DNA from 2 places in the Clostridium sp. AF32-12BH genome. Region 2 is predicted to be linked to the other one. Evidence: predicted binding sites of a transcription regulator. Region 2 holds the regulator's gene; the other holds the start of a gene.

Region 1 (11,435 bases), on a different contig from region 2:
CATCAGGCGTATATGAGGGGGATTTATAAGATGATCAATGCAGTAGGAAGAGAAATCCCGGAAGAGGTATTAAAGGCAACCGGTAAGGAAGCATTCAAGGGCGCTTACGCTTACGATAATCACGAGTATAAGAAAGCAGCTCCGAAGGCTCATGCCATGATGGACCCGAACAGAAGCAAGATCGTGGAGAACATTCATGAGGCACTGGTGAAGTGTGAGATCAAAGATGGCATGACCATTTCCTTCCACCATCATTTCCGCGAGGGCGACTACATCGTGAATATGGTCATGGAAGAGATTCATAAGATGGGAGTTAAGAATATTACGATCTGTGCAAGTTCTCTGGGAAAAGCACACGATCCGATTGTTCCGATGATTGAGGATGGTACGGTGACCGGAATTCGTTCCTCAGGAGTGCGTGGCAAGATTGGAGAGGCCATCTCCGCGGGCAAACTGAAAAATCTGGCAGTGATGTGCTCACACGGCGGACGTGTCAGAGCCATCGAGTCTGGCGAAGTCCACATCGATATCGCATTTATCGGCGCTCCGACTTGTGATGAATACGGCAACATGCGGGCAAACGGCGGGAAGAGCGACTGTGGCGTATTGTCCTATACCATGGCCGATGCCGAGTACGCAGACCGTGTGGTAGCAATCACCGATTGTCTGGTGCCGTTCCCAAACATCCCGGCAAGCATTTCCATGACTCAGGTAGACTTTGTCTGCGTGGTGAATGAGATCGGTAATCCGGCCAAGATTGCAACCGGCGCAGCAAAGCCGACCTCCGACATGAGAAAGCTGAGAATGGCAGATTACTGTACGCAGTTTGTCATCCGCACCCCGTATTTCAAAAATGGATTTTCTTATCAGACCGGAGTAGGAGGTGCCTCTATTGCATCGACGATCTCCCTTGCAGATGAGATGGAAAAGCGTGGTATCCGGATGAGCTTTGGTGTTGGTGGACTGACCAAACCTATGGCTGATCTGCTGGACCGTGACCTGACAGATCTTCTGGTAGACACGCAGGACTTTGATCTTGGGGCAGTAGAGTCTATTAAGAAGCACCCAGACCGTCACATTGAGATCAGTGCTTCCGAGTATGCAAACCCGTTTAACAAGGGCGCGTATGTGAATAAGCTTGATTTTGTTATTCTGGCCGCACTGGAAGTAGATGTAAATTTCAACTGCAATGTTGTAGTAGGGTCAGACGGAATCATTACCGGCGCCCAGGGTGGACATCCAGATACCGCCGCAGGCGCAAAGTGTACCATCGTTATTGCGCCGCTTCTGCAGGGAAGAATCCCGGCAATCTGCACGAATGTAACTACCGTGACGACTCCGGGTGAGACCGTAGATGTTGTCATCACCGATTATGGTATCGCAATCAACCCGCGCAGACAGGATCTCATCGACTGCATGAAAGACAGCGGTCTGCCCATCTGCACCATCGAGGAATTGCGAGATCAGGCTTATGCCATTACAGGTGCACCGGATCAGGTACAGTTTGGCGATAAGGTAGTTGGTATCATTGAAGCACGTGACGGCAGCATCATGGATGTAGTCCGCGAGGTAAAGGAGTATTCATTTTCTTGATTTCTTATTTCACCATGATGTCAGATGCGGGATTATTTGATCCGATCATCAATTTTCTGATTAAACGGGCAGGAAAGAATGTGGCAACCATTTTCATCGCAATTGTGCTTACCACTTTTGTGGCACATCTGGATGGCTCCGGGGCAACCACATTTCTGATCGTGGTTCCGGCATTTCTGCCAATCTGCAAGCGTATGGGAGTACGTCCGCAGGCACTTTTAGGAGCTATGTGCGGTGCATACGGCGTGATGAACCTGGTTCCGTGGGGCGGTCCGACCATGCGTGCGGCAAGTGTGGCAGGCGTAGAGGCCGGAGACCTGTATGGCTTTATGATTCCAGGTGTTGTATGCCTGGCAATCGCAGCGTTTGGCATTGCAATCGTAGTTTCCATGATTGAGAAAAAAACGGAGCGGAAGCTGGAATTCATGTACAGGAACTGGCGAATGCGAATGGGGAGAAGAAAGAAACAAAGAAGAGCATTTATTATTTCAACCTCGTGCTGACTCTGGTGATGTAAGTATTGCTGTTTAGAGACCTTCCGGTTCCGCTGTATTCCATTTTTATGGTAGCATTTGCAATCGGTCTGATCGTAAACTTCCCGAATGCAAAACAGCAGAACAAGAAGATCAAAGAGTATGGCACCAATGCCATGGTTATGACCATGACCCTGTTTTCCGTTGGTATCTTCATGGGTGTCATCAAAGATTCCGGCATGGTAGAAGCGATGGCAAACGCAATTGTTGCTGTGCTTCCGTCAGCAATCGCTCCGCACATGCACTGGTTCATGTGTCTGTTCTCCGTACCGCTTCTGATGATCCTTGGTACCGATGCATTTTACTATGCACTGCTTCCGATCATCATCGGTGTGGTTGAGCCGTTTGGCGTAGCACAGGAGACTGTGGCAGCAGCATTTCTGCTGACTGCAACCATGGGAACTCCGGTCAGCCCGTCTGTAGCAGCAACTTATGTAGGCCTTGGTCTTGCAGATGTATCAATTGGTGAGCACATCCAATATTCCTTGAGACTGGTGTGGCCGGCAAGCATTGCGGTGCTGATTATGGCTACCGTGATCGGTGTGATCAAATTCTAAAATTTTATCAAATCAAATCAATCATTTCTGCCAAAGCAGAGACTTGTGTGAAAGGATGCAGGTCTCTGCTTTTTTGTTGCCATGTATCCGGAGGAAGATTAAAACTTATTTTCGGAAACGGAACTGCCGAGCAGTGCATCCAGAAACAGTTTTACCTGCGGGAGTTCGGCATACTGATGCTTGTAAAGCACAAAGGTATTTCGGAGGAATGGAGAACCATCTTCCATATAAAGTTCTTCGATATAGCCATCAAAATCATCCAGACAGATGCGTGGCAAAATGCACCAGCCAAGGCCGTAGCGCGCCATTTCCTTGCAGGTATCAATGCTGTCAATCCACATATGCGGACGGATCTGGGCAAGATCGTGTGCAGTCAGCCATCGGTCAATCCGGGCGGATAAGTCTGAGTCTGTGTGGCGGCCAATGTAGGAATATTCGCTTAAAGACCGTCCCTGGTTTTCTTTGCTGCAGACGAAGCACATCGGTTCGGAAGAGATAAGCTGTATGGCTTCATCCCAGACATACCGTCCCCGCATGATCGCAATGGCAATTTCATCCCGGTTTAATAACTGGAAGAGATGCTTGCTCTGTCCGGTCGTGATCTGTACGTCCACGAGCGGATACTGGTCGGTGTAAGCCTTGATAATTCTGGGGAGCCGGTAGTGGGAGAAGTTTAAAGAAGAACCGAGGCGGAGTGTGCCGCAGACCTGATTCTGACAGGCAGAAACCTGTTCCTTTAACTTCCGGCTGTTTGCCAGGATTTCAGAAGCATAGGGAAGAATCTGTTCTCCGGCAGGTGTAAATAAAATCCCCTTTTTGGAGCGCAGAAACAGGGTACACTGAAGTTCTTCCTCCATTTTCTGAATCCGTTTGGTGATGGCAGGCTGTGTCATATACAGTTTTTGCGCTGCTTTTGTGATATTTTTTGACTCATTTAATTCTAATAACAGTTCATAATCTTTTTCATCCATGGTGAGCATGCCTTTCTGAAAACATTCCAATAGGTTATTGATATTGATAAAATTATACCATTGTACTTTATGATAAGCAACTGAAGGTAGCCATCAAGGGACCGATGAGTGTAGAAAAAATGAAAGGACGGTTTGTATATCAGCGAAAAGACGGAAGCAGCCATATTTATCCATCCAACAACAATGTGATACGGCAGGAACTGGATTGCTTTGCATGCCCGAGACCGGCAAAAGGAATTCCGGGAATTTCCGGTAAAAATGCAGACATGGATGTTGTAGTGATCCGGGAAATTTCGGAAGGAATTTATTCTGCGATCGAACATCGGATTGGCGGAGATACTGCCTCGGAAGCTGTAAAACTGATCACGAAAAAAGGGGCAGAACGGATTGCAAATTATGCGTTTGAATACGCATTAAAGTATGGAAGGAAAAAGGTAACCTGTGTCCACAAGGCAAATGCAATCATTCTGACAGATGGCCTCTTTTTGGAAACATTCCGCAGAGTAGCAAAGAATTATCCACAGATCGAATCGGATGATCTGATGGTTGATGCAACAGCCTTTTATCTTGCTACGGATCCGACGCGTTTTGACGTGATCGTTACCATGAATCAGTATGGAGACATTTTATCGGATCTGTGTGCAGGTCTTGTTGGCAGTCTGGGACTGGGGGCTGGCGCAAATATTGGTGATCAGTGTTCTGTTTTTGAAGCCTGTCATGGTTCTGCCCCGGATATTGCCGGGAAAAATATTGCAAATCCAACATCTCTGCTTCTGTCCGGCGCTATGATGCTTCGCTATATGGACCTTAAAAAGTGGGGAGATTTGGTAGAGGAAAGTGTAAGAGCCGTTCTGACAGAAGAAACATGCATTACCAGGGATGTAGGCGGAACTGCGTCAACGGATGAGTTTACGGATACAGTGATCACGAAGCTTCTGGAAAAGAAAAAGGAAATCTGAGTGGAGAAATTTTATGGCCATTTTGGGATGTGTCGCAGATGATTTTACGGGAGCAGCCGGTATGGCCTCTTTTTTGAAAAAAGGAGGCATGCGGACACTCTTGCTAGATGGTACACCAGAAGAAATGCAGGAAACCGATCAGGCAGACGCGATCGTGATCGCATTGAAAACCAGGACGCAGGAAACAGAGAAAGCGGTCAGCCTCTCTCTGGAGGCGTTACAGTGGCTTAAACATCAAGGATGCAGTCATTTTTATATCAAATACTGTTCTACGTTCGATTCGACTCCGAAGGGAAATATTGGTCCGGTGTGCGATGTTGCTATGGATTTTTTACAGGTAAAAAGCGCTTTGATCTGTCCTGCATTGCCGGTAAACGGAAGGACAGTAGAACAGGGCAACCTGTATGTGAATGGTACTTTGCTGCAGGACAGTTCCATGAAAGACCATCCGCTTACACCGATGAGGGATTCCAACCTGAAAAGACTGATGGAGGCGCAAAGCCGGTATTTCTGCCTGGAAATTGGAACTTCTTTTTCGGATTCTGATCGAAGCGGGAAAGAAATTCAGACGCCGCATTATCTGATACCAGATTGCCGGACAGAGGAAGACGCAAAGAAAATTGCGGAAACCTTTGGCAGCCTGAAGCTTCTGACAGGGGGAAGTGGAATTGCAGAACCGCTTGCGCGGTATTTGCTTCGGTATTATCAAAAAGAAAACCGAAGTATGTATCCGCTCCTGCTTGCCGGGAGCTGCAGTGTCGCGACAAGAGGACAAATTGCGCAATATCAGAAAAAGGGTGGAAAAAGTATTCAGATCACACCTGCGATGCTTTGCGGACACGACTGGAACATCGTGGAATTTTGGGAAAGTATCAAATCAGATTTATCATCCGGCCCTGTTTTGGTTTATTCCAGCGCCGCACCGGAACAGGTAAAACAGGACCGGGCACTATATGGCGATGTATCCGGACAAATTGAAAAAACGATGGCAGCACTGGCCCGACTGGCTGTAGAGTCAGGAGTTACCGGAATCATATCTGCGGGCGGAGAAACCAGTGGGGCAGTGACGAAAACATTGAATCAGAAAGCATTTTGGATCAACGAAAGCGTAGCACCGGGTGTTCCGGTTATGACTCCAGTGGGAAACAGGTGTTTGCGCCTGATTCTGAAATCAGGAAATTTTGGAAATCAGGACTTTTTTGAACAGGCGCTTGGCATGATTGAAGAAAGGAATTTATGGACGAACTATTAAAACAGAAGTTAGAACAGGCAGTCTGGGCAGCACATGTGCTATTCGAGCGTGGAACCGTGAAAGGAAATACCGGAAATATCAGTGTCCGGCACGAAGATAAGATTTATATCAGTGCATCCGGCACCTGTTTTGGAACGTTGCGCCCATCTGATTTTGCAGTGATGGATATCGAAGGCAACCTGCTTGAGAAAAAAGCAAGCAAGGAATGGCCCCTGCACCTTGCTGTATATCGGCATAAGCCAGAGGTACGGGGAGTGATTCATACGCACAGCACCTATGCGGTTTTATGGGGAATGCAATGCGTGCCGGGTACTTTAGATGTAATGCCGGATATTACACCTTACCTTCGCATGAAACTGGGAACTGTGGGGTGTGTGGAGTATGCCATGCCCGGCTCAAAAGAATTATTTGATGCGTTTGAAAAAGAAGCCGACCACAGTGACGGATGGCTTCTTATGCGCCATGGAACCGTCGTTCCGGGGAAGACGATATTAGATGCGTTTTACGCGCAGGAGGAGTTGGAGGAGACGGCGAAGATCCTGTTGGAGATGCAGGGGAAGTAACGTTAGCAGAAAGAATGTGTTGATAGGATAACAGAAAACTGGAAAATAACGGAGCAATCGGAAACGGGTTGCTTCGTTATTTTTTACCTGTATTATAGAAAAAAGTGTATAAGGAACATGTAAAATCATGTATTTTACTTATGATAATCCATGCGTTACAATCAAATCATAAAACGGAAGGGGAATACATATGGATACTTTGATAAAAAAAGCACAATTCACCCGTCCGCCGAAAGACCTGATCGAACGGCTGCGGGCATTTACCACTCCGGAACTTTGCGACGGGGCGGGATTATATCATTCCATGGATTACCGGATCAAACCCTGGATCGGCAGAAAGAAGATCGTGGGTCCGGCGGTAACGGTCGATGTGCCAAGTGGAGAAGGAAGTATCGTCGCAGATGCAATCCTTGCGCTGGAAGAAGGAGACGTGCTGGTTATTGCAGGGAAAGGCAACTGCGACTGTTCCTACTGGGGAGATCACCGGAGTATTTGCGCGAACCTTATGAAAGCAGAGGGCGTGGTGATCGATGGTGCTTTCCGGGATCTGGAAGGATGTGAGGAAGCAGGCTTTCCGGTCTATGCGAAAGGTCTAACCTGTGGTACAGCGGCAAAAAGCGGGGCAGGAGCCATCAACGTTCCGGTCAGCTGTGGAGGCGTCTGCGTAAGACCGGGTGATATTGTGATCGGGGATGTCAATGGTGTCTGTGTGCTTACCCGGGAAGAGGCGGAGGGTGTTATAGAACGCGCATTGAAAAAGATAGAAAACCAGCGCTATACCATCGCTGAGATGGAGCGTACCGGTGAGGTTTATACAAAATTGTTGAAAAAATAAAAGCAAACAGAGAAAAAGGAGCGTATTCACATGGGAATGAACATTACAAAAAAGATTCTTTCTGCACATCTTGCGGCACCTTCTGAGATGAAGCCGGGAGAGGAAATCCTTCTGAAGGTGGATCAGACTCTGACCCACGATATCAACGCGGTTATGACTTATCTGGCATTTGAGCAGGTTGGTCTGGACCGCATCCGTACAGAATGCAGTGTCAGCTATCTGGACCACAACCTGTTATATCTGGATAACAAGACTCCAGACGACCATATTTACCTGCAGTCTGTCGCAAAACGCTATGGTGTTCATGTTTCCAGACAGGGAAACGGAATCTGCCACGCAGTACAGGTCGCACGGTTTGGTGTTCCCGGAAAGCTGTTAATGGGCGGCGACAGTCATACTCCGCATGGCGGCTCGATCGGCATGCTTTGCATTGGCGTGGGCGGCATGGACGTGGCAACTGCGATGACTGGTGTTCCGATGCATCTGAAAATGCCGCAGATCATCAGGGTGAATCTGACTGGCCATCTGCAGCCGGGCTGTAATGCAAAAGAGGTAATCCTGGAAATGCTGCGCCGCGTTGGTATTAAGGGTGGTCTTGGCAAGGTATTTGAGTATGTCGGACCGGGCGCTGCAACCTTAAGCGTTTCGGAACGTGCCAGCATCACCAACATGGGGGCAGAGATGGGGGCAACTACTTCGATCTTCCCGGCAGATGAGCGTGTACGTGAGTTTTTGAGAGCGGAGCAAAGAGAAAAAGACTTTACAGAAATCCTTCCGGATGAGGATGCGGAGTATGACGGTGAGATGGAGCTGAACTTAAGCGAGCTCGTTCCGCTTTGCGCATGCCCGCATCAGCCGGACAATGTGATCCCGTTAAAGGATGTGGAAAAGAAAAAAGTACAGCAGGTATTTATTGGAAGCTGTACCAACTCCAGCTATTCGGATATCGCGAAAGCAGCACTGGTATTCAAAGGCAGACATGTGCATGAGGATGTGAGCTGTACCTGCGCAATTTCTTCCAAGCAGATTTACAAACTTCTGATGCGGGATGGCTATATCGATATCCTTCTGGATGCAGGGGTAAGACTTCTGGAGCTTGCCTGCGGACCGTGCTGCGCCATCGGTCAGTCACCGGCTACCAAAGGTGTGGCCGTTCGTACCTCAAACCGGAACTTTAAAGGCCGTGCAGGCAATCCGACGGCAGAAATTTATCTGGTGAGCCCGGAGAGTGCGGCTGCAACCGCGATTACCGGTACCTTTGCAAGTGCAGAGGATATTCTTGGAAGTGATCTGTCCGTATTGGCAGAAGTGAAAGAGCCGGCAGAGTTTCCGGTAGACGATTCCATGATTATCGAACCGCTTCCGGAAGAAGAAGCAAAGAAGGTCGAGATTGTGCGCGGCCCGAACATTCAGCCGCTCCCGGTCCCGGACGCTCCGGAACAGTATTTAAAGGCACAGATCAGCTTAAAGACGGTAGATAACATTACGACCGACGATATCACCCCGGCCAGCGCGGAGTTTTCGAGTATGCGTTCCAATATTCCGCTCATGAGCCAGTATTGCTACCACCGCTACGATCCGGAGTTTGCAGCACGCGCGAAAGCCATGGGCAGGAGCATTATCATCGGCGGTGAAAACTATGGTCAGGGATCTTCCCGCGAGCATGCTGCCATTAACCCGATGTATCTGGGGGTCAAAATGGTGATTGCAAAGAGTATTGCCCGCATCCACAAAGGAAATCTGATCAACCACGGCATCATCCCAATGGTATTTGCGGATCCTGCAGATTACGACAAACTGGATCTGCTGGATGAGCTGGAGGTTGAAGGTCTCCTTGATCAGATGAAAACGAGAGAAGTAACCATCAAAGACCTGACAAAGGGGATTTCTTTCAAGGCAAAGCTGGAGCTTTCGGATAATGAGCTGGAGGTAATCCTTTCCGGAGGCCAGCTGCGTCACCTTCAAAAGCAGTTAAAAGAAATGGAAACTGCAAAAAATAGGGAAATGTCAGAACAAAAAGAAAGGAATGGTCAGTATGAGAACTTTTAAAACGGTATTTATGCGTGGCGGCACCAGTAAGGGTTGTATGTTTCATAAAGAGGATCTTCCGGAAAACCGGGATGAGTGGGACAGCATTTTTCTTCAGGCCATGGGTGACCCGGATCCAAAACAGATTGACGGGCTTGGCGGAACGGTTTCTTCTAATAATAAGATTGTAATCGTCTGGAAGAGTGAGGAGCCGGGGATTGATGTAGAGTATCTGGTGGGACAGGTCATTGTTGGAAAGAGTCAGGTGGATTATAAGTCTAACTGCGGAAATATGACCGCGGCAGTTGGTCCGTATGCGGTAGAAGAGGGGATGGTTGCCATTACCGAGCCGGTGACCACGGTCCACATGTTAAACCGGAATACAGATAAATACATTGATGTGACGGTTCCGATCGATCCAGAGACAAAAACATTCGCCCAGGAAGGAGACTGTGCCATTGCAGGTGTGGATGGAACAGCAGCGGAATTGAATGTAAAATTTCTGAATCCGGCAGGAGCGAAGACTGGAAAGCTCCTTCCGACCGGGACCTGCGTAGAGACTTTGGAGATTCCTGATTTTGGTCCGGTCGAGGCCACCATTCTGGATGTGTCCAACCCCATGGTGCTGGTAAAGGCTGAGGATATCGGCATGACCGGTACGGAACTTCCGGAGGAAATAAACAGCAATCAGGAAGTTTGTGCGCTCCTGGAGAAGATCCGCGGTGTTGCCTGCTGCAAGATGGGCTTTGCAAAAGATCTGCAGGATGCCACAAAGAACAGTCCGGCGGTGCCGAAGGTCGGCTTTGTGACGGTGCCGAAATCCTATACCGATATTGCCGGACAGCAGGTGAAGGCAGAGGATATGGATGTTTGTGCCCGTGTCATTTCGGTATTCAAATGCCATAAGGCATGTCCGCTGACTTCTGCAAGTGCCATCAGCGTGGCAGCAGCCATGAAGGGATCTGTAGTAGAGAAGGTGCTTCGCAGTTCTGGCAATGCGGGAAGTGTCCGTATCGGTCATCCGAGTGGTATCATGACGATGGTGCCGGAACTGATAAAAGAACATGGAGAGCTGAAGTTTCCGAGTGTAGGGGTCCAGAGAACGGCACGCCGCATTATGGATGGAACATTGTATATCCGCAGGTAAATGAAAATGCGATGAATATTTGACAGACTGCCGCAAGGTGTCCATGGTGGCATTTTGCGGCAGTTTCCTATTTTTTATAAAAGACATTTTGTGACAGACGCAAGATGTTCTGAATTGGAGGAGATTGAAATGGTAAGATTAACCGGTCATGGAGTTGTGCTTACAGCTGACGGCAATTTTATAAAAGCAGGAAATGCAGCAGAACAGGCGGAAGGAAAAACAAAGACAATGGCATATGGAATCCTGAAAGCCCACAATCACAGCGGCAATATGGATCAGCTTCAGCTGAAATTTGATGCTCTGGTATCTCCAGATAATAACTATGTGAATATTTTACAGACAGCCCGGGCGAGCGGGATCCAAAAATTCCCGGTCCCGTATGTGCTTTCCAACTGTCACCATACACTCTGTGCGGTGGGCGGTACGATCAATGAGGATGACCATGTATTTGGCCTTGGAAATGTGAAGAAATACGGCGGCATTTTCGTTCCGCCGTACCGGGCAGTCCTTCATCAGTATATGCGGGAAATGATGGCTGGGTGCGGAAAGATGATCCTCGGGTCAGACAGTCATTCCCGTTATGGTGCCCTGGGTACGATGGGTATCGGAGAGGGCGGCGGTGAGGTGGCAAAACAGCTGCTTGGGCGCACTTATGATATTGCCTACCCGCCGGTGTTGGCTGTGAACCTGACCGGGACTCCAAGACCGGGCGTTGGTCCGCAGGATGTGGCGCTGGCCCTGATCGCGGCAACATTCCAGAATCATTTCAACAAAAATAAGGTGTTGGAGTTTGTGGGAGAGGGCATACAAAATTTAAGCATGGAATACCGTATGGGAATCGATGTTATGACAACGGAGAGTGCAGCGCTTTCCAGTGTCTGGTGTACCGATGAAAAAACGGAAGAATTTCTGACCGGACACGGACGTGGCGATGCCTACCGGAAAATGCAGCCAGAGAGCGGAGCGTACTACGACGGTCTTATTGAGATTGACCTTT
Region 2 (11,435 bases):
AACAGCCTGGATGAGGCAAGCCGGAGCGCAACCGACATTGCGGCGCTCCAACAGATCATCCGGCAGCAGGCGGCGCTGAAAACGCTTCAGATATCCATTGACTAGTGAAAGGACCGGATGGGCAATTCCTTTTCCGGTGATCTGCATTTGAGAAAGGGCGGATAGATATGGAAGAACGTACACAGACATTTGATGAGAAACTGGGACTGTTGTTAGAAGAGGCAAAAAAGAAGAAAAATGTGCTGGAAAACCGGGAAATCCTGGATTTTTTCAAAGGCGAGATCCTGGATCCGGAAAAACTGGACCGCATTTATGATTTTCTGGACAAACATAACGTAGATGTCCTTCGTACAGAGGAAGAAGATGATATGGAACCGGATCTGTTTCTGGACGAGGACTCTGAAGAGGAAGAAGAAGCGGAACTGGATAAAATCGATCTTTCTGTACCGGAAGGAGTCGGGGTGGAAGATCCGGTCCGGATGTATTTAAAGGAAATTGGAAAAATTCCGCTTTTGACCACGGATCAGGAAATTGAGCTGGCAAAACGCATGGAACTTGGCGATCAGCAGGCAAAAAAACGTCTTGCTGAGGCAAACTTAAGGCTGGTGGTCAGCATTGCCAAAAAGTATGTAGGAAGAGGCATGCAGTTTCTTGATCTGATCCAGGAAGGCAATCTCGGTCTCATCAAAGCTGTGGAAAAATTCGATTACCGCAAAGGATATAAATTTTCGACTTATGCTACCTGGTGGATCCGGCAGGCAATTACGCGTGCGATCGCGGATCAGTCCCGCACAATCCGGATCCCGGTACACATGGTAGAGACGATCAACCGTCTGATCCGTACGTCCAGACAACTGGTGCAGGAACTTGGCAGGGAGCCAACGGCTGAGGAAATTGCAGCCAAAATGGAAATTCCGGTAGAACGGGTACGGGAAATCCGGAAAATATCCCAGGATCCGGTGTCGTTAGAAACGCCGATCGGCGAGGAAGAAGACAGCCATCTTGGCGATTTTATTCAGGATGACCATGTGGCAGTTCCGGCGGAAGAAGCGACATTCACCCTTCTTCATGAACAGTTAATGGAAGCTTTGGGTACGCTGACAGACCGGGAACAGCAGGTGCTGCGTCTTCGGTTCGGGTTAGAGGATGGAAAACCGAGAACGCTGGAAGAGGTTGGGAAGCAGTTTCATGTGACAAGAGAGCGAATCCGCCAGATTGAAGCAAAAGCGCTTCGGAAACTGCGTCATCCAAGCCGCAGCAAGAAATTGAAAGATTATCTTGACTAAACAATATAGAAAAGGAAGGTAACTGGGCGAACAAAAACAGTTACAAAAGGAACAGAGATAAGATGAAATTATCAGACCGGTTAGAACGGATCGCTGCACAGGCAGCGGAGGTTACAGAAGGATATGTGGCAGATGTTGGGACGGATCATGGATTCGTCCCGATTCGCCTGATCGAAAGCGGAAAAGTAAAGCATGTGATCGCCATGGATGTGCGAAAGGGACCTCTTGCCAGAGCCCGTGAGCATGTCCGGGAGTTTGGCATGGAAGACCAGATCGAAACGAGGCTCAGTGACGGCTTAAAGGAATTAAAGCCGGGAGAGGCAGACACGGTGATCATTGCGGGAATGGGAGGCGAGCTGATGCTGCGCATCCTCCGCGATGGTGCGCATATGCATGCAAGTGTAAAGCATTATGTGCTTTCCCCGCAGTCAGAACTTTCTGCATTCCGTCATGGGCTGGAGCAGTTGGAATTTGCAATCCAGAAGGAACAGATGCTGGTGGAAGACGGTAAGTATTATGTGATCATGCATGTCAGTCCTGGAACGATGCATTATGAACATGCACATGAGTATCGTTATGGTGCGGATCTGATCCGGAAAAAAGATCCGGTTCTGCAGGAATTTCTGGAACGGGAACTGACGCAGGGAGAAGAACTTTTTGTGCATTTGTCCCAGGCAAAAACAGAAGGAGCAAAAAAACGCGCGGAAAGTCTGAAAAACGAATTGATGGAGACAAAGGAGGCATATCATGCTCTGCAGGGAATTGATTGAAAAACTGGAAGAACTGGCTCCGAAAAGTCTGGCCTGTGAGTGGGATAATTCGGGTTTTCTGGTCGGACGAGGAGAAAAAGAGATAACGAAGGTTCTGGTTGCGCTGGATGCGACAGACCGGGTCGTGGAACAGGCAGTTAGGGAGAAAGCAGACTTTCTGCTCACGCATCATCCGTTACTTTTCCGTGCAATAAAACAGGTAACGGATGCGGATTTTATCAGTCGGCGGATCGTAACATTACTGCAGGCAGATATTTCTTATTTTGCCATGCACACAAATTTTGATGCGGCACCAGGCTGCATGGCCGATCTGGCGGCGAAGCGTCTGCAGATTCAAAATGGGGAACCGTTAGAGGTGACCGGAGAAGTGCAGGGCGTTTCTGCAGGCATCGGAAAAACTGGGATTTTACCAGAAACCTGCTCGCTGGAGCAATTGGCAGAGACGGTGAAAGAAGTGTTTGGTCTGCCCTTTGCATTGGTTTATGGAAGTGATACGGCAAACAAACCGGTAAGTCGTGTGGCGATCTCTCCAGGCGCAGGCGGCAGTATGATCCGTTACGCACTGGAAAAGCATGCGGAAGTGTTGATTACGGGCGATATCGGGCACCATGACGCAATCGATGCAGCGGCGCAGGGACTGGCCATTATCGATGCCGGACATTATGGTCTGGAACACATTTTCATTCCATTTATGGCAGAGTATATCAGACAGGTTTCTGACGGTACGATCGAAGTAATCCAGGCAGAACCGGACTTTCCGGCAAAGGTAATCTGATACGAAACGGACTTTTCCCGGAGTTACGGATTTGAAAAGGAATCCGATCGGAAAGAAAGGAGAACGTTTATGCTTCATGTGTGGGTGTTAGGGCAGGAAAAGCAGTATCGCGAAGATACACTTTTAAAAGATGTAGCAAAAGAAGTGCAGGATCATTTTCGGCATGAAATTTTACTGGCAACGGTAGATGGAAAACTGCAGGAACTTCACAAAAAGGTAAAAGAAGGAAGCCGGATTGAGTTTTTGACTGCTGCGGATAAACCGGGCATCCAGACTTACCGGCGCAGTGTTCTGCTGATTTTGTTAAAGGCATTCTACGAAGTCGTTGGGGCAGAGCATATCAAAAAAGTTTCCGTGGAATACGCGATTGCCAATGGTTTATTTATTGAATCAGAAGGAACGTTTGAAAAAAATCAGGAGCTGGTTGATCGCATCAAAGAAAAAATGCAGGAGTATGTTGCGGCTGAAATTCCGATCATGAAGCGGAATGTGACGACGGATGAGGCTATTGAAGTTTTTCACCGTCACCGGATGTATGAGAAAGAACGTCTCTTCCATTACCGCAGGGTTTCCAGGGTAAACTTATACAGCATTGGCGGGTTCGAGGATTATTATTACGGATACATGGTACAAAATACCGGATATCTGAAATATTTTGATCTGATCCTTTACCGGGATGGCATGATGCTGCTTTTGCCGGAACAACATAATCCGGAACAGGTAGCAAAATTCCATGACAGGGAAAAGCTGTTTGAGGTACTGAATGAAACGGAAAGCTGGGGCAGGCAGCTGGAGGTGCCGACCGTTGGAGCGCTGGATGATGTGATCTGTCATGGCAGAATCAGCGAACTGATCCTGATGCAGGAGGCGCTGATGGAAAAGAAAATCGGTGATATTGCAGAACAGATCGCCAGCAGGCCGGACAAGAAAATTGTGATGATCGCAGGACCATCTTCTTCCGGAAAGACGACCTTTTCCCACCGGCTTTCCATTCAGTTAAAGGCGAAGGGCTTAAAACCACATCCGATCGCGGTAGACAATTATTTTGTAAACCGGGTCGACAGTCCGCGGGATGAAAATGGCAATTATAATTATGAGGCACTGGAATGTCTGGACGTGGCGCTGTTCAATCAGAACATGACCGATCTTCTGGCGGGTAAGACCGTGGAAATGCCGGAATATAACTTCATCAAAGGTGTGCGGGAATACCATGGCGATTATCTGACACTGGGCGCGGATGATGTGCTGGTCATTGAGGGAATTCACTGTCTGAATGAGAAACTTTCTTATGCATTGCCGCGAAAGAATAAGTTTAAGATTTATATCAGTGCACTGACGCAGTTAAATATCGATGAGCATAATCGTATTCCGACTACGGATGGACGCCTGATCCGCCGGATCGTGCGCGATGCGCGTACCAGAGGTTCCTCCGCCCAGGATACGATACGGATGTGGCCGTCCGTCCGCCGCGGAGAGGAAGAGAATATTTTTCCGTATCAGGAAGAGGCAGACGTAATGTTCAATTCGGCCCTTGTTTATGAACTGGCTGTCTTAAAACAGTATGCGGAGCCGGTTCTGTTTTCCGTACCGCGTGACAGCGCAGAGTATGTGGAAGCAAAACGGTTGTTAAAATTCCTGGATTACTTCCTTGGTGTCAGCAGTGAGGAAATTCCGCATAATTCCCTGATCCGGGAGTTTATCGGCGGATCCTGTTTTAAAGTCTGAACACGGACAGTTTGTGTGTGATGTGTCCGACGTGGTGGTGGAGTTGCTTGAAAGTCTAAGTTGACAGCACCCCGGAATCGTGGTAGAATTGGGAGCATTGAGTAAGACAAATGGTCGCTGCCGCAGAAACGAAAGGCTGCGGGAGAGGAAAGTCCGGGCTTCACAGGGCAGGGTGCCAGATAACGTCTGGCGGAGGTGACTCCAGGGACAGTGCAACAGAAATATACCGCCGGCTTTGCCGGTAAGGGTGGAAGGGCAGTGTAAGAGACTACCGCCCGTCTGGTAACAGACGGGGCACATGTAAACCCCACTCGAAGCAAGACCGAACAGAAAGCATAAGGCGGCCCGTCTGCTTTCGGGTAGGTTGCTTGAACCAGGTGGTGACATCTGGTCTAGATAGATGACCATTCAACGACATAACCCGGCTTATCGTCTTGCTCATAACCTGATCTTACGAGGGTGGCGCTTCTTAGTGCCCCCTCTTTTTGTATATGTGGAGAGATCGCTTTGCTTTGGAAACGAGGTGGATTTATGAAACAGCATCGAATGCGCATAAAAAGTACCGGTTTGTTTTTTCTGCTTTGCTTTTGGCTGTTGTTTGTTTTTCCGTCCTATGCGATGGATGCTCCCGGAAGCGGAGGGAAAAACTGGAGTTACGGAAAGGATCATCACTGGACTTACCGGGATCAGGACGGGCAGCTGCATACAGGCTGGCTGTACTATGAAGGGGAATGGTACTGGTTCGATGAGCATGGATGGATGCAGACCGGAGGAACCAGAACCATTGACGGGATCCGTTATTTTTTCTTCAGCAATGGACATATGGCTCATAATCAGTATGTGGATTTAAAGTTTTTGGGAGAAGACGGCCAGGAGGATAAGAAAGGGGAAATCCGGGTGATCGGAACCAGAAAACCGGATTCCGAAGACAAGGATCTGATCACGGATTATCTTTATGAGGTGCCAAGAGGGTGGATCCGGCAATTTGTGAAGGACGGCTGGCAGTTCCTTTTTTACACGAAGAAAACTTACTTTGAGGCTCCATCTACTTCTTCCGGGATCTATTATGTCCGCTACAGTACGGACCGTCGCTATAAAAAAGTGAAGTTTTGTGATGCCGATTCCATCTTACAGGCGTTTGGGGAATACGTCGCCTATAAAGCAGGATGTTACCGGGGAGACAGCGCCGTAATGCAGGAATACTGGAAAGTCAGTCCGGTGCTGGAACGCATTTTGGAGATCCCGGATTACTATGCGGAAGATGCAGGCTTTTGTTTTGGAACATTGTTTTCTGCCTATGTAAGCGGAGAAAAAACGGAAGAACTGCGCCGGAAATTTCCAGAACTTTGCGAAAAACTGGAAATGATCCTGCATCAAAAAGAAGAGCCGGCAGATCATTCTGCCAGCTCTTCCCATGTCTCATAGAGTTCTTCCAGTTTTTTCTGGAGGGACTCTTTTTCATTATTCAGTTCTACCAGGCGTGCTACATCGGTGTAAATTTCTTCCTGTGAGAGCAGCGCGTCAATTTCACCATCACGGGTTTCCAGACGATGGATTTCGTCTTCGACCTTCTTTAAGTCATTCTGGCGTTTACGGATGCGCGCCTGTTCTTCTTTCTGGGCTTTCCAGTCCAGCTTTACCTCTGTTTCCGCTGTGGATTTTGCCATACCGGGAACGCCTGTGGCTTTTAAATTTCCGTTTGCTGCAGCTGTTCCAATCGCACGGTCGCGTTCTGTGTGTTCCGAATCCACGTAGAGCTCTTTCATGAGATCCTTCTTTTCCAGATAGTAATCGTAGTTACCGATATAATTTAAGAACGTCTGACCGGTCAGTTCCAGAATCCGGGTTGCAGTCTGGTTGATGAAATAACGGTCGTGGGAAACGTAAAGCACGGTTCCGGTATAATGTTTCAATGCATTTTCCAGAATTTCCTTGGAGGTAATATCCAGGTGGTTGGTTGGCTCGTCCAGGATCAGGAAGTTGGCCTCCGAGAGCATAAGCTTGGCGAGGGAAACACGTCCGCGCTCCCCACCGCTTAAATCGGAGATCCGCTTAAATACATCGTCCCCGGTAAAAAGGAACGCGGCAAGAATGTTGCGGACTTGTGTGTTGGTCAGGTTCGGATAGGCATCCTGCACTTCCTCGAAGACTGTTTTTTCCATATGGAGAACGTGATGCTCCTGATCGTAGTAACCGATATGGACTTTGGATCCCAGCGTGATGGTTCCGGTGTCGGCCGGGAGCATACCGTTGATGATCTTTAATATGGTAGTTTTTCCGGTGCCATTGTTTCCGATGATGGCAACCCGTTCTCCGCGTTTGACTTCCATATCTACATGGGAGAACAGGTGGGTGGAACCAAAGGATTTGCTCAGATCTTTGATGGTGAGGACATCGTTTCCGCTGACAATGTTTGGCTCCAGGGTGATCCGCATCTCATCCTGGATCTCGGCAGGCTTTTCTAAAACCTGGATCTTGGAGAGCATTTTCTCGCGGCTTTCTGCACGTTTGATAGACTTTTCCCGGTTGAAGGATTTTAATTTGGTGATGACCTCCTCCTGGTGTTTGATTTCCTGCTGCTGGTTTAACCAGGCCTTCATCTGGGCAGAGCGGATCATGGCTTTCTTTTCGCTGTAGGCAGTGTAATTTCCAAGGTAGACAGAAGCATGTCCCTGCTCCAACTCCACAACTTTTGTGACAACGCGGTTTAAGAAGTACCGGTCATGTGCTACGATGATCACGGCACCGTTATAGTTTAAGAGATAGGTTTCCAGCCAGGCGATGGATTCCATGTCCAGATGGTTGGTTGGCTCATCGAGGAGGATGATATCCGGGCGGGAGAGCAGAAGCTTGCCGAGGGATACACGGGTCTTCTGACCGCCGGAGAGGGTTGAGACTGTTTTGTCAAATTCGTCTTCCGTGAATCCGAGACCTTTTAATACTCCGGTCAGTTCGCTTTTCCAGGCATATCCGTTTTCCAGCTCGAATGTATGGCTTAAACGGCTGTATGTAGAAAGCATCTGCTCCAGTTCTTCGCCTGAGGCATGCTGCATACGGATCTCCAGTTCCCGGATCTCAAGCTCCATGTCGATGATGGGCTGCTTGACTTCTTTTAATTCTTCATAAATGGTACGGCTGCTGTCCAGATCCTGATGCTGTGCCAGGTATCCGAGTGTTTTGCCTTTTGCAAGGACAACTTCGCCGGAATCTGCAGCGAGTTCGCCGACGATGATCTTTAACAGAGTGGACTTTCCGGCTCCGTTGATTCCGACAATCGCGGCTTTTTCCTGGTCTTCTATATGGAAAGAAACTTCGGACAGGATTTCATCTGTACCAAATGCTTTGCTGATGTGATTGCATGATAAAATCATAGATAACTCCATTTCGTTACGTTTTCTACTATAAGACTTATCAAGTATAATATAGGTTTTTGGCACTTGTAAAGGCTTTCTGTGTATTTTTTGCTCAGGAATTGTTTGAACATTGACATAGATTTCGCAAACGGTTATAATAGATTACAATAGTTTACGTATAGGAGATGTGCAGCATGGAAAACAGAGAGATATCCAAAGCAGTCATTACAAGGCTTCCGCGGTATTACCGTTACCTCGGAGAGTTATTGGAATCAGGTGTAGAGCGTATCTCATCCAATGAACTCAGTACCCGGATGAAAGTGACTGCTTCCCAGATTCGTCAGGATTTAAATAATTTCGGAGGATTTGGCCAGCAGGGCTACGGGTATAATGTAAAATACTTATATACAGAAATCGGTAAAATTCTTGGAATCGACCGCCAGCATAACCTGATCATCATCGGTGCCGGAAATTTAGGACAGGCGATTGCGAATTATGCAAACTTTGAAAAGCGTGGTTTCATTATCAAAGGAATGTTTGATATCAATCCAAGACTGATCGGTCTTGTGGTACGCGGTATAGAGATCCGTGGTGTCGACGATCTGGAACAGTTCATCAAAGACAATAACGTCCAGATGGCGGCACTGACCATCCCGAAGACGAAAGCACCGGAAATCGCGGACAGGCTTGTGAATGCGGGAATCAAGGCAATCTGGAATTTTGCGCATGTGGACCTGAATGTACCGGATGATGTCGTTGTTGAAAATGTACATCTTTCGGAAAGCCTGATGCGCTTGTCCTACCGGGTATGCAGCATGCAGGACCGAAAGAAAGAAGAAGAGCAAAAGAAGGCGCAGGGCGAATCATAACAGAACCGTGTGAAGGGGAAGCGCGTTATTGTTCACAGGCTGGTTTTTGAACAGTAATGCAAGGGCCGGCAGGCAGGGGTAAGCGAATTCTCCTGCCTGTCGTTTTTTGCTACATGGGAAAATGAGAGTTGCCGGGCACGTATGCGCAAACAGCAGCAAACGATGTCCTATTCAAGGAGGCGGAACATGAATTATGCAGTAACTGCACAGCAAATGAAAGCAGTCGACCAGAATACAATCAGGGAAATCGGGATTCCGTCAATGGTTTTGATGGAGCGCGCAGCGCTTGCAGTTGCTAAGACAGCAGAACGTATGGCAGCCGAGCGGGGATGGGGAAAAAATGCCCATATTCTTGCGGTATGCGGGACAGGAAACAATGGGGCAGACGGTGTGGCAGCCGGGCGGATTTTGCAGGAACGCGGCTATGAAGTCAGCCTTTTCTTTGCCGGAAATGCGCAGTACGATTCGGAAGAGATGAAACATCAGAAGCGGATTGCAAAAAATTTAAATGTGCCGAAACTATCGGCAGAAGAATATGAAAACGCAGATTGCGACATCATTCTGGATGCCTTGTTTGGAATTGGTCTTGGCCGCGATATTACCGGGGAATACCGAAAAGTACTGGAAATACTGGAACGCATACGTGAGCGGTGTGATGCTGGTGTGATCGCAGTCGATACACCATCCGGAATTCATGGAAGTACGGGAGAAATCATGGGAGCAGCACTGGCTGCCGACGTGACGGTAACGTTTGGATATCCAAAAACAGGACTGTTATTGTATCCTGGAAAAAAATATGTTGGAAAACTTGAGGTGGCTGATATCGGCTTCTCAAAGATCAGCCTGTTAAAGAGCGGATGGGATGCAAAGGTCCTGACGCCGGAGGATTTAAGCAAGCTTCCCAAACGGCAGGAAGACGGCAACAAAGGGACTTTTGGAAAAGTCCTTGTGATCGCGGGAAGCCGTGGAATGAGCGGGGCTGCTTATTTTACAGCGCTTGGCGCATACCGTACGGGAGCGGGGCTGGTGAAAATCCTTACTGTGCCGGAAAACCGGACAGTCTTGCAGACGCAGCTTCCGGAGGCAATCGTATCCTGCTATGATCCGGATGAAGAAGAGACCATGCAAACAATACTGGAAAAGGAGTGTGCCTGGGCTGATGTGATCGCAGCGGGACCCGGACTGGGGCAGGATGCTTACACAGAGTATCTGTTGGAAACGGTTCTGTCCGACGCTTATGTGCCGATTGTTCTAGATGCAGATGGGTTAAACTGTGTGGCATCCCATCCGTATCTGACACGTTATTTTACAGAGAATATTATTATTACACCGCATATGGGCGAAATGAGCCGGCTGACCTCGGTTCCGGCAGCTGATCTGAAAAAGGCACCGCTGGAAGAGGCTAGGGCCTATAGTGCCCGTTATGGCACCGTTTGTGTGTTAAAAGATGCAGTTACTGTGATCACGGATAAGGATGGCGGTACCTGGATCAACCAGAGCGGCTGCAGTGCCATGGCAAAAGGCGGTTCCGGCGATGTCCTGACCGGCGTGATCGCAGGTCTTTTGGCCCGCGGCATGGAATGTGCTGAGGCAGCAGCGTTTGGCGTGTATGTTCATGGACGTGCGGGAGAGTATGCGGCAGACAAATTTGGAGAAAACGGAGTGCTTGCCACGAATCTGGCAGACAGTATTTTAAAATAGATAGAAACGAGGAACAAAATTAAATTATGAATCACAGGCAGTATACACGGGTTTATGCACCGGTAGATTTGGACGCAATCAGGTTTAACATGGAGTCCATGCGCAGGAATATTGACAAAAGCACTGGTATGATCGGAGTCATTAAGACAGACGCGTATGGTCATGGATCTGTCCCGGTGGCGGAGGCGATTGAGGACTATGTGGATGGGTATGCGGTAGCAACGATCGAGGAAGCCATGCTTCTTCGCCGCAATGGCATCAAAAAAATGATTCTGATCCTGGGTGTGACACATCCATCTGCCTACCAGGAACTGATAGAAAATGAAATCCGGCCGACTATTTTTACCATGGAACAGGCAAAGCCTTTGTCGGATCTGGCCGTCAGCATGGAGAAAACAGCCCGGATTCATCTTGCACTCGACACCGGAATGCGCCGGATTGGTATGGAAGCAGATGAGTCCGGCGCGGATCTGACAGCAGAAATCGGCAATCTTCCAGGCATTGAGATCGAAGGACTGTTTACCCATTTTTCCAGGGCAGACGAAGAAGAAAAAACATCTGCCATGACGCAGTTAAACCGTTATCTGCATTTTACAGATTTATTAAAGGAACGCGGAATTGAAATTCCCATGAAACACTGTTCCAATAGTGCAGGAATCATTGATTTGCCACAGGCAAACTTAAACTATGTTCGCGCCGGTATCACCATCTATGGAATGTATCCGTCTGACGAAGTGCAGAAAGACCGAGTGCCGCTAAGACCGGCACTCGGCCTGAAATCGTTTGTCACCTATGTAAAGGAGATTGGACCGGGAGAAGAAATCAGCTATGGCGGCACCTATGTAACGGAACGCACCATGCATGTGGCTACTGTTCCGGTGGGGTATGGAGACGGTTACCCGAGAAGCTTATCCAACCGTGGCTATGTTCTGGTAAACGGAAGACGCGCGTCAATT

What was found. The regulator Rex, encoded in region 2, represses fermentation and respiration genes when NADH is low (regulators of the CRP and FNR family bind a similar motif). The targets are predictions, from matches to a motif close to ATTGTTAANNNNTTAACAAT.
Region 1: a site for Rex is predicted at 3,697-3,716, ahead of DWZ40_RS10700 (isocitrate/isopropylmalate family dehydrogenase). Genes of this name have one in related genera too.

The regions. Positions count from the first base shown of each region.
Region 1 covers NZ_QUEH01000009.1:94,465-105,899, reverse strand. The annotation lists partial or broken gene DWZ40_RS19825 (citrate lyase subunit beta) at 1-29, shown strand, start outside; gene citF (citrate lyase subunit alpha) at 31-1,593, shown strand; gene DWZ40_RS20075 (SLC13 family permease) at 1,590-2,096, shown strand; gene DWZ40_RS20070 (SLC13 family permease) at 2,156-2,683, shown strand; gene DWZ40_RS10705 (LysR family transcriptional regulator) at 2,782-3,654, opposite strand; gene DWZ40_RS10700 (isocitrate/isopropylmalate family dehydrogenase) at 3,759-4,613, shown strand; gene otnK (3-oxo-tetronate kinase) at 4,627-5,865, shown strand; gene DWZ40_RS10690 (class II aldolase/adducin family protein) at 5,850-6,428, shown strand; gene DWZ40_RS10685 (RraA family protein) at 6,619-7,263, shown strand; gene DWZ40_RS10680 (aconitate hydratase) at 7,294-9,312, shown strand; gene DWZ40_RS10675 (PrpF domain-containing protein) at 9,299-10,438, shown strand; gene DWZ40_RS10670 (hydratase) at 10,568-11,435, shown strand, end outside.
Region 2 covers NZ_QUEH01000012.1:47,756-59,190, forward strand. The annotation lists gene dnaG (DNA primase) at 1-105, shown strand, start outside; gene rpoD (RNA polymerase sigma factor RpoD) at 168-1,286, shown strand; gene DWZ40_RS12690 (class I SAM-dependent methyltransferase) at 1,349-2,056, shown strand; gene DWZ40_RS12695 (Nif3-like dinuclear metal center hexameric protein) at 2,034-2,831, shown strand; gene DWZ40_RS12700 (nucleoside kinase) at 2,901-4,556, shown strand; RNA gene rnpB (RNase P RNA component class A) at 4,655-5,001, shown strand; gene DWZ40_RS12710 (hypothetical protein) at 5,088-5,981, shown strand; gene abc-f (ribosomal protection-like ABC-F family protein) at 5,951-7,927, opposite strand; gene DWZ40_RS12720 (redox-sensing transcriptional repressor Rex) at 8,104-8,778, shown strand; gene DWZ40_RS12725 (NAD(P)H-hydrate dehydratase) at 8,965-10,479, shown strand; gene alr (alanine racemase) at 10,506-11,435, shown strand, end outside.